2 regions of the Blautia sp. HCN-1074 genome follow, and region 2 is predicted to be linked to the other one. Evidence: riboswitches for the same ligand, from Rfam matches in the RefSeq annotation. Region 2 holds a riboswitch; the other holds the start of a gene.
What was found. Region 2 has a riboswitch for thiamine pyrophosphate ahead of thiS (sulfur carrier protein ThiS). Riboswitches for the same ligand answer to the same signal wherever they lie in the genome.

Region 1: it holds a riboswitch for thiamine pyrophosphate, as region 2 does, so the genes downstream of both, thiW (energy coupling factor transporter S component ThiW) here and thiS (sulfur carrier protein ThiS) in region 2, are expected to answer to the same signal.

Annotation. Positions count from the first base shown of each region.
Region 1 is NZ_JBBKBP010000020.1:66,909-75,426, reverse strand. Features, by position in the region: gene WKT11_RS15110 (MATE family efflux transporter) at 397-1,725, shown strand; gene thiM (hydroxyethylthiazole kinase) at 2,004-2,795, opposite strand; gene thiW (energy coupling factor transporter S component ThiW) at 2,725-3,312, opposite strand; TPP riboswitch at 3,372-3,475, opposite strand; gene WKT11_RS15095 (GxxExxY protein) at 3,647-5,230, shown strand; gene WKT11_RS15090 (aldose epimerase family protein) at 5,348-6,598, opposite strand; gene WKT11_RS15085 (sugar ABC transporter ATP-binding protein) at 6,986-8,494, shown strand; gene WKT11_RS15080 (ABC transporter permease) at 8,487-8,518, shown strand, end outside.
Region 2 is NZ_JBBKBP010000029.1:21,185-29,702, forward strand. Features, by position in the region: gene WKT11_RS17505 (thiamine phosphate synthase) at 1-565, opposite strand, end outside; gene thiH (2-iminoacetate synthase ThiH) at 546-1,790, opposite strand; gene WKT11_RS17515 (thiazole synthase) at 1,845-2,648, opposite strand; gene thiS (sulfur carrier protein ThiS) at 2,756-2,959, opposite strand; TPP riboswitch at 3,305-3,413, opposite strand; gene WKT11_RS17525 (DUF6320 domain-containing protein) at 3,451-5,271, opposite strand; gene WKT11_RS17530 (alpha/beta hydrolase) at 5,324-6,259, opposite strand; gene WKT11_RS17535 (histidine phosphatase family protein) at 6,304-7,035, opposite strand; gene WKT11_RS17540 (ROK family protein) at 7,354-8,232, shown strand.

The DNA.
Region 1 (8,518 bases), on a different contig from region 2:
GGGGTATGTGTATTTCTGTCAGTAGAGAAAGCTGAGTGTTAATATCCACTGGACGAATACATTTATGCACTGTGAATTATGTTTTGGTGAATAAGCTCAGAAAATACAAAGTAAATAATAACAGAAAAGGCATGTAAATCTTTTAAAAACAGAAAGAGTTTGCATGCTTTTTGCATTGCAGGAAAGATTAAGAAATGGTAAAGTAAATGCTGTGCTGTAAAATTAAAAATAGGATTTTACTATAAATAAGTGGCAGTTACGGAGATTAAGGATAACGCTGCGAATGAAAAACCTATGAAAAATTGAGGGAAAGAAGGAGAATTTTACTTGGAAAAAAATAATCAAGGTACGCGGGAAGCGAATTCACTGGGACAAAATCCACTTGGTGTAGCACCGATGGGTGGACTGATCGCAAAGTTTGCGATTCCTGCGATTATCAGTATGCTGGTCAGCGCAATGTACAATATTGTGGACCAGATTTTTATCGGACAGGGTGTGGGAATGCTGGGAAATGCAGCTACCAATGTGGCATTTCCTGTTACGACGATTGCCACTGCACTGGCGTTGCTTCTGGGAATCGGAGGTGCGTCGAATTATAATCTGGAAATGGGAGCAGGACGGGAGAAGAAGGCCAGTGGGATTGCAGGTACGGCTTTATCTTCACTGGTAATCAGTGGTGTGATTCTTGCGGTGATTGTTCTGGTGTTTTTGAAACCGTTGCTGACATTGTTTGGGGCAACTACGGATGTGATGCCGTATGCGGTTGATTATACAGGAATTACTGCATTTGGACTTCCGTTTTATATTTTGTCTGTTGGCGGCAATCATGTTGTCAGAGCGGACAGAAGCCCGACTTATTCTATGACTTGTATTATGATAGGTGCGGTTATCAATACGATTCTTGATCCATTATTTATTTTTGTATTTGGATGGGGAATTAAGGGCGCTGCATGGGCAACTGTGATTGGGCAGATCGTTTCTGGAATTCTGGTAGTTGTATATTTTTGGAAATTCCGAAATATGAGTCTGACAAGTGAGATGCTGAAACCGAGAATGAGATACCTGAAGGCAATTATTTCACTGGGGCTTGCTTCCTGTATTAACCAGATTGCCATGGCAATTGTGCAGATCGTGCTGAATAATATTCTGCGTTATTATGGTGGAAATTCGGTTTATGGAAGTGATATTCCGATTGCGTGTGTTGGAGTTATTTCTAAGGTAAATCAGGTATTTATGGCTATCTGCATTGGAATTTCTCAGGGAAGTCAGCCAATCTGGGGATTTAATTACGGAGCGAAAAAATATGACAGAGTTCGACAGGCGTATTGTTATTCTGTAACTGCCTGTACGGTAATCGCAACGATATTCTTTTTATGTTTCCAGCTGTTTCCACACCAGATTGTGGGGATTTTTGGAACAGGAAGTGATCTGTATTTCCAGTTTGCGGAACGTTATCTGAAAATCTTTATGTTTATGACATTTGCAAATGGAATTCAGCCAATGTCATCCGGATTCTTTACATCTATTGGAAAGGCGAAGCTGGGTATTGTTATGTCACTGACACGACAGGTAATTTTCCTGTTGCCATTGATTGTTATCTTCCCGTTATTTATGGGAATTGATGGCGTGATGTATGCAGGTCCGATTGCTGATGCTGCGGCATTTGTGCTGGCGATTGTGTTTGCCAGAAGAGAGTTGGCGAAGATGCGTGGAGCGGAGGCGTAAGATACTTAAGAAATATAATAGAATAGCAAGAGTTTAACCGAATCAAGTAGCGAAAGCGGATGGCGAATATCCGATTGATTGTTATAAAAGCATATAGAATAAGAAATTTTTTATTTTAGTAAAAGAAAAAGTCCTTCCGAGATTAATGAGATAAGAATTTATCTGAAGCATCTGGAAGGACTTTTTTAATAGGAGGGTATTTTTAAGCTGCTTTCGATACATAGTTTTACACGGAATAACTGTTATGCAGTTTATTCGGAGAGACTTACTTGATTCGGCTAAAAAATATCCTGCTGTGTAAGATTATAAAACTGATCGAACAGTTCCACCTGGAAACTTCCGGGACCGGAGCTGTTTTTTTCTGCTTTTTCCCCGGCAATGCCAAATTCTGTAGCAGCAGATACGGCAGCAGTGAACGGATCGGTAACTGCCAGATAAGTAGCACAGATCATTCCAAGCATACATCCGGTTCCGGTAATCTGCGACATGGCAGGAGTGCCGCGCATAATGAATGTACATTTGTCGGCTGAGACAACCATATCTTCTTTTCCGGTAATAAGGAGTGTGGTGTTCCACTGAGCTGCTTTTTCCTGGAAGAGTTCCAGCAGGTGGGAACGGTTGGCGTCTGTGAGCGTATCCTGTGTACCTGCGTCGATACCGATCGCGTGAGCGGTCTGTCCAGACATCGCAAGGAGTTCGGACATATTTCCTTTTAGAAGTTCTGGCATATGAATGTTCATAAGTTTTTGCGCAAATTCATAGCGAAGAGTACTGCATGCAGTTCCTACCAGATCGAGCATGACTGGAATATGAATACTGCCGGCAGTTTTTAAGGATTTCGGCATGGACGCCATACGGGCATCGGTGATGTTCCCGAGGTTTAATGCCAGTGCCTGCGCGTGGCTGGTGATTTCGGCTACTTCCGCAGGGTGTTCTGCCATGATTGGGCGGCCTCCTGCCGCCAGGATGATATTGGCACAGTCATGGATAGAAATCGGATTAGTGATGCAGTGAATCAGCGGCTGTGCTGCTCTGGTGAGTTGTCTGGTTCTTGTCTGATTTTCGATCATATACTTTTGCTCCAAGGCTTTGCTGAAATTTGGCAAGCATTCCTGAGTGGCTTAATGCTTTCAGGAAGAAGTAGGCGATGGTACCGCCCATGCAGGTTGCTGCCAGAAACATTGGTGTGTAAAAGAATGCGTTCAGTCCACTTCTTCCCATAAGAAATGCCATGACAGGATAGGAAACCAGAGAACCGATAATACCGGTTCCGAAGATTTCACCGATCACTGCGCAGATGATTTTTCCATGGGATGCGCGGTAGAAAACACCGGATAAAAATGCACCGAATACGGCACCTGTCAGTGCCAGTGGTGGGATACCCATAAACATCATACGGATAATTCCGATGAGAGTGGCACACAGAAGTGAATACCATGGTCCCAGAAGTACGGAACAGACGATGTTGATCAGGTGTGCGGTCGGGCACATTCCCTCGATTCTCAGAATTGGTGAAATGACTACGCCGATGACAACCATCATGGCGAGCATAACCATTCGGAATGTTTTTGCTCTGTCTGTGTTCATTGTGAACCTCCTTAAGTTGTGGAATATAAAAAATCTGCCGGAATAATACACTGGCAGATTTCGATTCATTCATACATTCCCTACGCTGGCATTATCCATATCAGGTGCGGTCGAAGATATATCTTCCTCTCAGCCTGTCACACAGGCTCCCGTTGTTATTATCCATATGCAAATTTTTTACTGCTGTTAGGGTAACACAACAGTATGGAAAAGTCAATGAGAGATGATTGTAACTGGTTTTGGTTCGTGTTACAATTTAATCAAATCAAACAAGTAGCGAAGACGGATTGTGTATATCCGTCTGGTCTGTAAACTAGGTCAGGAGGATACGGTCATGGCGAAAAAATTTTGCATTACAGGAACTTGTGTTCCAGAGAAAAACTATATGGTAGATATCAGTGACAGAATTGACCGCATCACAAAAGATTACATCGAACAAGGACAATACTTCACGATAAACCGTGCGCGGCAGTATGGGAAAACAACGACTTTATTTTTACTGGAAAGAAAACTCAGGGAAGATTATCTGGTATTGAGTTTGAGTTTCGAGGCGGCAGATGAATATTTTGAATCTTTGACCAGTCTGGCAGAAGGACTGGTGCTTGATATTGGAGAATGTCTTCGGGAACAGAATGTTGCGGAGAAAACGGTAAATGACTGGATCAGCCCTCTTTCTGAAAAGTTTCCAATGCGTTCGCTTGGAATGAAAATCACATCATTGTGTAAATCATGTGGAAAAAAGATAGTTTTGATGATAGATGAAGTGGATAAAAGTTCTGATAATCAGATTTTTCTTTCTTTTCTCGGACTGCTGAGAGAGAAATATCTGAAATGGCAGCAGGGGAAGGATTCTACATTTCAGTCAGTGGTTCTGGCAGGTGTGCATGATGTAAAAACTTTAAAACTAAAACTGCATCCACAGGAGGAATCGAAGTATAACAGTCCATGGAATATAGCAGTAGATTTTCGTCTGGACATGAGCTTTTCAGTTAAAGATATTGAAAGCATGCTGAATGAATATGAGCGGGATTATCAGACGGGAATGAATATCCGGGAAATCAGTCAGCTGATTTATGATTATACAAGCGGTTACCCGTATCTGGTTTCGCGGATATGCCAGATTATGGATGAGCGGATTTTGGGAACGGATGAATTTTTGACAAATGTGTTGGTATGGACAAAAGAGGGAGTTCTGGAAGCAGTGAAATTGTTATTAAAAGAGCCAAACACATTGTTTGATGATATGACGAAGAAATTGCTGGATTATCCTAAATTGAAAGAGATGATGCAGAGTATTTTGTTCTCAGGAGTAAGTTTTCCGTTTAAGAGAGAAACTCCGTTAATTAATCTGGGAGTGACATTTGGATTTCTTAAGGATAATCATGGAATTGTTGCGATTTCTAACAGAATTTTTGAGACACAGTTGTATGATTTGTTCTTAGCTGAGATGGCAATTAATGATGCGATGTATGTGGCGGCGGTTTCTGACCGGAATCAGTTTATTATTTCCGGAATGCTTCAGATGGATCTGGTTATGAAGAAATTTTATGAGCATTTTGAAGAAATTTATTCCGATAATGATCAGAAATTTATTGAGGAAAATGGAAGAAAATTATTCCTGCTGTATTTAAAACCAATCATTAATGGGACAGGAAATTATTATATTGAGGCGAGAACGCGAGATAATAAGAGAACAGATATTATTATTGATTATAGAGGAAAGCAGTTTATTATTGAGCTGAAAATCTGGCATGGTGATGAGTATAATAAACGTGGGGAAAAGCAGTTGTTTGAGTATCTGGAAATTTATAAACAAGAGAGAGGATATCTTTTGAGTTTTAATTTTAATAAGCAGAAGAAGACAGGGATTCATGAGATAAGATACAAAGAGAAAAAGATTCTTGAGGTTGTGGTGTAGATGTCGGTTTGGTAAGTTTTATGTAGAAAGATTTGGAAATAAAATGCCTTGAAAATTTGAGAGGATATATTATATATACTCTTATATTCAAGGCATTTTACTACTTTATACTTCTGATTACATTCCAGAAGGATTCAGAAATCGATAGCAGATTTGTCTGTTCCATAATTCTCCTGCTTTTGTAATGTGATATGGAAAGTCAAAATTTCCTGGGGCATCCAGGTAACTTTGAAATTCAAATGCAAGAGCACAGCTTGGGCTTGTGAGTTGATTATCTTTCAGCTTTATTCCGTTTTCAAAATAACCTCCAGAGTATATAACTGCGCAAGGAGCGTCAGATGTAATCTGAAGTTGAATGGAATTGTCTGGGGAAGTGCATGTCAGGTCAGGCGTATTTGGTGAAGACAACGGCATTGTAATTCTTTCATTTTTATCATGATTTGGACTATCATGGTTTAGGATAAATTCGTGATTAAATCCTTTGTTTCGTTTCAGCTGTATATCGTCCGGATATGCTTGCATCTGTTCCAGAAGTGATATGGACCGACGAAAATCAAAAGGTGTGTTTTTAACTGATGCAATGCTTTCAGGAATGAATTCAGGTGTATTGCAGATATATTTGTCAGCCTGAATCTGCAGTTTATGAGTTAGTGCAGAACTGGAATAATCACCGGACAGATTGAAATATGTATGGTTTGAAATATTAAAATATGTATCTTTATCAGAAATTGCCTCATATCGTAAGGTGAGAGTATGATCTTCTTTTAGTGTATAGATGGCTTTTATTTCCCGTTTTCCGGGAAATCCATCCAGACCGTCTTCTAATATGATTCTAAAAATTACAGTAGCACTTTCTACTAAAGTATGGTTATGTTGAGCGGGACATATATCAGTGGTAGTTTCGATAGAAAAGGCATCGGTAGCATTAGTGTGAGTGGAATATTTATCGGAAGAAATCAGCCTGTTATCAAAGTTATCTTTAGTATCAATTTCAGCAGATACGAGTTCCCAGTTTTTAAAAGATGCATTATGAGATCCACCATGAAGAGTATGAGTATTATTTTCATTAAGCGATAAAGAGTAAACGCTGTCATTTATAGAAAGTTTCCCATGTGAAATACGTCCTGCGCATGGGGCAAGTGTGGCACCGGCATAGAGTGAATTGGAAAAATAAGCGGTATCCTCATCAAAAGCAAGCGCAATATTTTTTAAGCCACCATCAGAAGCAGGGAAAAGAATTTGACGAATGGAGGCTCCGATGGAGCATAAGGTTACAGAAAAACCGTCATTACAGGTCAGCCTGATAGTGATATATTGCCTGCATATATCAGAAAATGGTGATTTTTTAGTACTTTGACTGATTAACATATCAAATATTCCTCACTTTCATATTACAATTCAGATTGTACTTTTTTATTATGGTACATAGCCATACTGTAACGTAAAAACAGTATTTTTTCAAGAAAAAATAAAATGATAGTTATAAAAATGACGGAGAAAGATAAAAAAACAAGGGAAAAACAGATAAAGAAAACATAATTGCATAAAATATAAATCTATAAAATGTAAAAAGTGTATAAAAACGAAAATCATTTCGTGAAATTATAAACAAGCTACACAAAAATAGCAATTTTTTTAAACTCCATAGCAATTTCAAGTAATGCAATACGGAAGCATCACGTCTATAATAAAACTCAGATAAGGTTACTGGTTACAGAGTGAACGGTAATCAGATAAGAGAAGGAGGGAAAGCACATGAGTAGTGTACTCGAGTTTAAAAATATCTCAAAGTATTTCCCTGGTGTAAAAGCGCTGGATAATATATGTTTCAAAGCATATGGCGGAGAGGTACTTGCATTTCTTGGAGAAAATGGTGCCGGAAAATCCACATTGCTGAAAGTACTTAATGGAGATTATCAACCGACAAATGGAGAATATCTTCTGGATGGTGTACAGAAACATTTCAGTTCCCCCCACGAAGCAATTCAGGAAGGAATCAGCGTAATATATCAGGAACGCCAGATTCTGCTGGAACTGAGTGTGGCTGAGAATATTTATCTGGGACGTATGCCATCAAAGAAATTTGGAATTATTGATAAATCTAAAGCAAATCAGATGGCACAGAAAATTATTGATGATTTTGGGCTTCCAATATCGCCGACAACCAAGGTTAAAGATTTAAGCATTGCATATCAGCAGATGGTAGAGATTATGAAGGCATACAGCCGTGAAAATCTTAAAGTTATCTGTTTTGATGAACCTACAGCCAGTTTAAGTGATGCAGAGATTGACAGCCTTTTTGAAGTTATAGCGAAACTGAAAGCTCAGGGCAAGATTATTATTTATGTATCTCATCGAATGAAAGAAATTCAGCAGATTGCAGATAAAGTAGCAATCTTTAAAGATGGTCATTATGTAGATACAGTAATTACAAAAGAAGTTCCGGAACAGCAGCTGATCAAGATGATGGTTGGACGTGATCTGGGTGATATCTTTAAGAACCTGGACAGAAACGATAAGATTGGTGATGTTCTTCTGGAAGTTAAAGGCGTATCTTCAGATTATGTAAAAGAGAATTCCTTTGTACTTCATAAAGGAGAGGTACTTGGTTTCTCAGGTCTGGTAGGAGCCGGAAGAACAGAATTGATGAGAGCCATTATTGGCGCAGATAAAATGAAAACCGGTGAGGTTTATCTGGAAGGTAAAAAAATCGTAAACAGATCTCCGAAGGAAGCAATGGATAACGGTATCGTACTGGTGCCTGAAGACCGTAAACTGCAAGGTATTCTAAGTAACCTGAGTATTGCAGGAAACATCAATATTGCACTGATGGATAAGAATTCGAATAAACTTGGTGTGATAGATAAGAAGAAAGAAGCGGAAGAAGCTGACTGGGGAATCAGAGAGTTTAAAGTTAAAACACCATCCCCTGATAAAAAGATTGTAGAGCTTTCCGGTGGTAATCAGCAGAAATGTATTGTTGCCAGAGGAATTGCAACGAATCCGAAAGTCCTGATCCTGGATGAGCCTACGAAGGGTATTGACGTAGGTGCAAAATCAGAATTCTACAGTATGATCTGTAAATTTGCAAAACAGGGACTCGGCGTAATTCTTATTTCTTCAGAAATGCCGGAAGTTATCGGACTTTCAGACAGAATTATTGTTATGAAATCCTTACGTATTTCCGGTGAGGTAATGAGAGAAGAGGCTACCGAAGACAAGCTGTTAAGCCTGGGAATGATGGGGGAGGAAGCAAATGAGTAATATTGAAACTAAAAAAGAGAAAAA
Region 2 (8,518 bases):
ACATAATACACCCACCAGCAGCACCTCGTGCTATCACTTCAGATATCTGCTCTGTTCCTGGATGGATTCCACCTATTGCATACACCGGAATCGTCACAGAATCACAAACATCCCAAAGAAACTTCAGTCCTCTTGGCGGAAGTCCTTTTTTACAATTAGTTGTATAAATGTGACCGGCTGTAAGGTAAGTTGCACCCAATTTCTGTGCTTCCAGGGCATCTTCTACAGAATGAACTGAACATCCAATTCCCCGGAAATTCACAAGTTTTCCTTGGTATTCTTTCAGAAGAAATAACGGAAGATGGATAAAAGGATGTTCCAGTTTTCTGGCTGTATTTATATAAGTATGAAGCATACAGGGAACATCATATTCCCGGCAGATGTTCAATATTTTCTCTGCCAGAAGAAGATATTCTTCCTCCGGCAGATCTTTCTCTCTCAGTATTATTGCTTTAGGATGACAATTGCATACTCTTTCTATCTGCTCCGGAAAAGGACGTTCACACAGAGATCTGTTGGTCACCGCAATCACATTTTTATAAAAATCAGAGGTACACATAATCATTCATAACCGGCTGAAGATTATGATCCAGAAGCGCCTGATAAACCTCATTTACAGATCTTCCGTCAGAAATCTCAAACTGGTCATCTCCTTTATCTTCTATGTCTTCTACATGGCTTCCGATTCCTGTACTTACGCCAGCTGATATCTTTGTTGCCGCGATACTTACCAGATTATCTCTCACACACTCGCATTCCCTTGTAGAAACAGTAATGCTTGCAAATGGCATAAATAATCGATATGCACATACTACCTGAAGCAGCTGTGGCTCATGTACATCCATCGGATTGATTCTGTCATTATTAATGATCGGGCGAAGTCTCGGGCAGGAGAAAGCAATCTCTGCATGAGGGTATTTTCGCTGGAGCAGCCATGCATGATATCCCGTTGCAAAGGCATCTTTCCGGAAATCATCAAGTCCCAGAAGTGCTGCAAATCCTACTCCTCGCATTCCACCTTTTAATGCACGTTCCTGCGCATTCAGACGATATGGAAAAATACGTTTATGTCCTGCCAGATGCAGAGTCTCATACTTATCGGAATTATATGTTTCCTGAAAAACAGTTACATAATCTGCTCCGCATTCATGCAGATACGCATACTCATCAGAGTTCATCGGATATACTTCAAGACCAATAACTTTGAAATATTTTCTTGCAATCTTACATGCTTCTCCAATATATTTTACGTCCGATTTCGCTCTGCTTTCTCCTGTCAGAATCAGAATTTCCTGTAGTCCTGTCTTTGCGATTGCAGACATTTCTTTATCAATTTCTTCTTCATTTAACTGTGCCCTGCGAATCTTGTTATGGCAGTTAAATCCACAATAAATACAATAATTTTCGCAGTAATTAGCGATATAAATCGGTGTAAACATATATACACTGTTTCCAAAATGTTTTCTTGTTTCTATCTGTGCTGCCTGTGCAATCTCTTCCAGCAACGGCAATGCTGCCGGAGAAAGCAATGCCTGAAAATCTTCCAAAGTACGGTTATCATGCGCCAATGCCCTGCGCACATCTGCTGCCGTATATTTATCATAATCATATTCCTGCATTGCGGAGATTACCTGCTCCATTACATCTGACTCTTCCAGAACTTCCATTCCAGGAAGATATTTCATATGATCGATTCTGTTTTTTTTCATGTCCTCCAGAATCACTTCATTTACAATACTTTCATTAAAATGTTCCCCGTGTTCTGGAATTGTTTTTGTTTCTGCTTCCATCTTATATTTCCTCCAAATTTATGTAATATGTTATATATACTAAATAAAAATATCTTAATCATGAAGGAATCCCGTCAGCGGAGAAGATGCACTGCCGCCTTTGTCTAATGTACGGCCAAGACCAGACAGATAAGCACTTCTTCCTGCTTCAATAGCTTTCTTAAATGCTTCTGCCATCACCTGTACATCCCCAGCTGTTGCAATCGCAGTATTTGCCATTACTGCTGAAGCTCCCATCTCCATGGCTTCGCACGCCTGGGAAGGTCTTCCGATTCCTGCATCTACAATGATTGGAAGGTCAATCTCATCAATCAGAATCTGTATAAATTCTTTTGTGCAGAGACCTTTATTTGATCCAATCGGAGAGCCCAGCGGCATGATACAGGCTGCTCCTGCGTTTACCAGATCTCTTGCAACATTTAAATCAGGATACATATATGGCATTACCACAAAGCCTTCTTTTGCAAGAATCTCTGTTGCTTTGATTGTCTCATAATTATCCGGAAGAAGATATTTAGAATCATGCATAACTTCAATCTTTACGAAATCTCCGCATCCGATCTCTCTTGATAATCTGGCGATACGGACTGCCTCCTGTGCATTTCTTGCTCCTGATGTGTTCGGAAGCAAGGTCACATTCTTTGGAATATAATCCAGAATATTTGCAAGTCCGCCTTCATTTGCGCGACGTAAAGCCAGTGTAATAATCTGTGCATCCGCTTTTTCGATACATGCTTTCACCAGATCCAGTGAAAATTTACCTGATCCCAGAATAAAACGGGAGGTAAATTCATGTCCTCCTAAAACTAATTTGTCCTCGTATTTCTTTTCATTATTTGTGTTTGCAATTGTACTCATTATTTATGTCCTTCTTTCCTGAAATATCATAGTTGTTTAACCGAATCAAGTAAGTCCCCTGCGGAGGTTGCGAAGAGCAATAAGCAGTGGGTGGGGACTTACTTGTATCAGCAGCTTCCGCCACCCATAAAGCTTACTATTTCCATTACGTCTCCATCCTTCAAAACAGTGCTCACATACTCTGTTTTTGGCAGAATTTCTTCATTTAACTCTACTGCGATCTGACTGATCACATATCCATTCTGTTCCAGATATTCTTTCACAGAAAATACACCCGGCAGTTCTTTTTTCGTTCCGTTTACTGTAAACATGTTCCTCTCCTTTTCCGGAAATAAATGGGAGTAAAACAGACATTTTTCCATATTTTCATATCAACGGAACAATATGGAAGAATTTCCAATAGTATAAAAAAGGAGTCCACAAAAGAATGTACCCGCGGTGGTGCACCCCTTCATGAACTCTGTTCACTCTCATTTTTCCAATATTCAATTCAAGTCTACCAACAAGTTGTTTTCTCTTGTTGATACACTATAGCAATTCCACAAAATAATGCAAATTGCTGTAGTTACTGTTCATTTTATATTCGGTAACTACTCCTGTTTCAGATAGATATCATATAGCCACATAAAAAAGGAGATACCAAAGTATCTCCCGTAAATTCACTATCATATACGTTCCTACGTTGGCATTATCCAAATCAGGTATAAGGGTCGAAGTTGATGACTTCCTCTCAGCCTGCTGTCACAAGCTCCCCTGTTCTTTTACAGTAATAAAGTATAATATTTTGCAGTCCACATGTCAACTACATTCTAAGTTTTTTATGAAACTCCTGCAGAGTATCTTTGAGACAGAAAATAAATAATGCCGCCACAGTGAGAAAACTAATCCCCGCACAGACAACCGAAGGATATACCAATCTCACAATTCCCGTCCATACAAGAACTATTGGAATCAGTCCCGCAACACCTGCCTGAACAAGATAAAACAGGTATTCTTCCCGTTCCAGACGGTTCACTTTTGCAATTACAGGAATGGAAAACTGTACCGCCAATGCCCCAAAAGGAAGAACAAAATCTACAGACCAGCCTCTCCATCCGATAAACCAATCCCAAAAAATTGCTATCACAGATATGATCAACAGCTGCCACATTTCATTCTTAAGAATGTTCCTTCTTTTAAAATATGCTACCATAACTACCAGCCAGGCACAGGCACATCCCGCCCCTGCAAACCAGAACCAGTTTAACATACCGGTGGTCATAAAATTAATCATCCCACAGACCACTGCTATCGCCAGACACAGAAAACTGAAAGTCTGAACAATTCTCTGGTTCTCTTTCTTCTCCAGTTTCTGTTTCTCTCCATATCCTGGAAATTCATTCTTCAGTTCCCGATGAGCAACTTGTTCTTCACCAAGCATTCTCTGAAAATTTCTCTGAATACTGTCATCCGGTATCTTGGAAGTAAATCCCACAACCATTTCATCTCCATAAGAACAGGAACATATCTGGAGTGAATTGGGACTGGCAAATATCCCAAAATGCTGAATGTATTCTTTATACTCTTCCGGAAGACGGATAATACCAATATTAGAATAAACTGCAGTAATACTTCTGCTTCCCAGATTAGCGCCTATCATCAGGAAATATTTCTTAATCTCCAGCGGAACAGCTCTCACAAAAGGATTCTTTTCGATTCTTACATAGCCATTCATATGCATGGCAATTTTATCTTTCACAAGTTCCTGCTCAAACTGCCTTTTTACATCTGCTACTACTTCTTCAAAGGTTGTTGTTTCTGAAAATGTATATCCGACTTCAATCCAGCCAAAGAAGTTTGTCATGGACTGAGATGGAAAATAATTTCTCAGATTCACCGGTATCATTAATGTTACCGGTCGTTTCTGCTGGTTTTTCGGAATTTCTTCTCTGATAGAACATAACATCATTGCAGTTAACAATACTGTGATAGAAGCACCATAAGAACGCGCCTTCTGATGAATATCCTTCACCGAAAGAACCACCTCTGTGATATGCATATCTGAATGAACCAACTTCTCACCTTTCAGCTTCACTGCTGTCTCTTTCTTCTCTTTATTCTTTGGCATATCGGAAGAATAATACTGCGAAAAACTGTCCTCTTCTTTATCTCCATGAGTGACTTCTTCTGCATTTTCTATTCGCGGAATATCGTCCTGCGGATGAGCCAGAATAAGATAATTCTGCACCAATTCCTGCAAAAAATGCATTGCTCCGGTGCCGTCTGTCAATGCATGAAACACCTCGAAGTTAATCCTGTCTTTATCATAAGTCACCTGAAATAAAAGAGATTTTTTATCCGGAATATACAGGCGGCTGCATGGCGGTTCTGTCTCCTGTTTTACAACCGCTCTGATATCTCTGTGTTCCAGATAAAACCAGAACAATCCTTTTCGCAAAACCGCCTGAAATAATGGATATTTCTCCATTGTCTGATCCAGCGCGGATTGAAGAATTTCTCCGTCGACCTTTTCTTTTAACTGACAGTAAAAACGAAATACTCTGGTATCATTTTTTCCGCTTACCAGTGGAAATGCCAGTGCTGCATTATCCAGTTTTCTCCATTTTGAATATCCTGTATCCATAGTTTTCCTGCTTTCTTTCTCATTATCCTCTTTCGTCACTTACTTAATTCGATTAAAGGATTTTCTCATAACTTTTATTCAAAAATCCATTAATATACTGGAAGCTTTCCTGTACATGCAGAAACTTAATCCCCAGTGCAAAAAATCCATGAAACGCTCCGTGAATTCTATAAACTTCCACATGATTTCCTGCCGCCTGAAGCTTTCTTCCATATACTTCCCCTTCGTCTCTGAGAGGATCATATTCTGCTGTAAGAATTAATGTTTCCGGCAGATTTCTCAGATTTTTTTCAAGAATCGGCGCAAAGTATGGGTTCTGTCTGTCCTCTGCTGTCCTTTGATAAAGAGTAAGGTAATCCTCCATTTTTACCGCTGTCAGCAGATAATCACTGCCATTTTCATGTACTGATCTGTATGGTGATTCCTCTGTATAACAGTTTCCCAATGCCGGATAGATAAGTATCTGCCGGCGCGGTGTAAACTCACCTCTGTCTCTCGCCATCAGACACACTGCCGCAGTCAGATTTCCACCCGCACTGTCACCGATGATCGTAATCTTCTCGGGGTCTGTATTCAGAATCAGCTGGTTCATATAAAGCGCTTTTGCCGCAGCATAACAATCCTCCAATGGAATCGGAAATTTATGTTCCGGCGCCAGCCTGTATTCTACGGAAACCACGATATGTGCAGTTGCCTGAGCCATTCTGGAGCAGACACGATCATAATTCTCTACACTCTCAGTTACCCAGCCTCCGCCATGGAAGAACAGCAGAATTGGAAAGGTATTTCCTTCCACAATCCCTGCCTGCATCGCTTCCTCCGTCGGAAAATACAATCTGATCGGTACTTCATAATCGCCATTATAAACTTTGGCATCCAGTTTTTTCAAAAAAATACGTGTGGCATCCAACTGTTTCAGGTCTGCCATTTTTCTGGAATTTTCTACCTCTATATTTCCATAGGAAAGTGTATGCAAAATTGCTTTCATTGTCTTTGATATCAATATTTTTATTTCCTTTCTACCATATATATTCAGTCGTGGCGCTCCTCTTTATTATCATATGTTTCACAAAATCTGGCAGCAAATGCCGGTGGTTCATCATGTGCATAAAGATGTGAAATATCACCAAATGCACTGATACGGAAGCTCGCAATTCCTTCTCTTCGCTCCTCGGTATTTATTGTTGTAACAGAACTTGGTGCAGCACAAAATCCATGCCACATCACCATCGGAGACACACTTAACAGATGGCTAAGTAACACACACTCCAACCCAAAATGGCAGAAAAATACCAGTGTATCATTATTTGCCTTCTCAGCTCTATAGTAATGTCCCTCCCGCACATATCCATGAGACGCCAGAAGTTCATCAAACTTTCCCGTCACATAGTCATAATAGCCTTTTGCATCCGCTTTCTGTAATCTTTCGTTTTCAAACCAGTGGTCATACTGATAAAATCGCTCGTCCTTCGTCCAGTCCTGCGGAAGCCAGTCCCATAAGATAATCTTTCGGTCTGTAACATCAGGACGGTCGATCAGAACGTCAAACTCTCTCAGCCAGTCACATTCTACAGCGGTGCGATTCATCTTTTTCAAGGTCAGAGAAGCGGTGTCTTTTGCTCTTCCAAGTGGAGAAACATAGAACTCTTTTACATCAAACTTTGACAATTTTTCTGAGAGATATTCTACCTCTTTCCATCCTTTCTCAGTAAGTGAATCAATCGAATAATCCGGATCTCCATGTCGTACGATTATTAATCTCATTTGTATTTCCCTTTCTTGCACTCTCTATCGCATATGATAGTTTATTTTTATTATATATCACAGGGCTTTATATTCCAATATCCCAAGTTGTTTATTCTTTATCAAAATGCTTTCATATTTATTGGCATATTTTTTTCTATCATTCCGCTATATTCTTAATCATTCTCACTATTCGCATAAAAATAGTTTTTTAAGATATTATTTTTTGAAACTTTTCTTCCTTTTTGATGATTTTACTATTATCATATGGTATACTGAATCTATAATAAAACGCAATTTTACAGTAACATTATTATCTATAATCGAAAGGAAAAAATCATGAAAATTCTGGTCTTTGACATCGGTGGAACCGCAATCAAATACGGTATCTGCCAGAGCGGAAAACTCTTGTCAATTAACGAATGTCCTACTGAGGCATATAAGGGCGGACCACATATTCTGCAAACCATTTGTAGTCTCGCCGAACACTCTCTCCCATTTGATGCCATCGGAATTAGTACTGCTGGTCAGGTCAATCCGCAGGAAGGTTCTATTATTTATGCTAACAGCAATATTCCTAATTATACCGGCACACAATTCCAGAAAATCCTGCAGGAACGTTTTCATGTTCCTGTTGCTGTAGAAAATGATGTTAACAGTGCAGCACTCGGAGAGGCCATTTTTGGTGCAGGAAAGGGAAATCATTCTTTTCTGTGCCTTACATATGGAACCGGAATTGGAGGTGCTATTATTGAAAATGGGAAAATTTATCATGGTTCTTCTTTCTCAGCTGGAGAGTTTGGTGCTATTACCACTCATGCAGAAGAAAAGCTTACCAGTACTGACCCATTTGATGGATGTTACGAACGCTACGCTTCTGCCACTGCACTTATCAAAATGGTTTCTTCCGTTGATTCATCGCTTACCAACGGACGCCAGATTTTTGCGAATCTTGAACGACCAGAAATTAAAACTGTTGTAAATAAATGGATTGATGAAATCGTACTGGGACTTGCTACACTAATTCATATTTTTAATCCTTCCTGCATTATTCTCGGAGGTGGTATCATGGTTCAGCCTTATATTCTTAAACAGATTCACACACGAATCCCTCAGATGATAATGTCCAGCTTTACACATGTAGAGATTTTCAGTGCACAACTTGGTAACTCCGCGGGGCTTCTTGGCGCTTATTATTTAGCTTCTCAGAAATTATAAAATTATTATACAATCATGACCATCGGCTTAGCCGGTGGTTTATTTTGCTTCTGCAAGTTTTATTATCGATACTGGCATCTAAAAACTCATTGAAATAAGTTATTCACTCGCAACATCAATTCCCTGCTAATCTCTTTCGAAATCCATCTTTGGATCAGCAGTGCTTCGTCTATTTGCCACACCCCTAACCGTTTTATTGATGATGTTCAGGCACTTTTTCCATATCAAATATCACAGTTCTTATGATGGTTCACATTGTTTTCCCCAACTTCACAATGTTAAACAG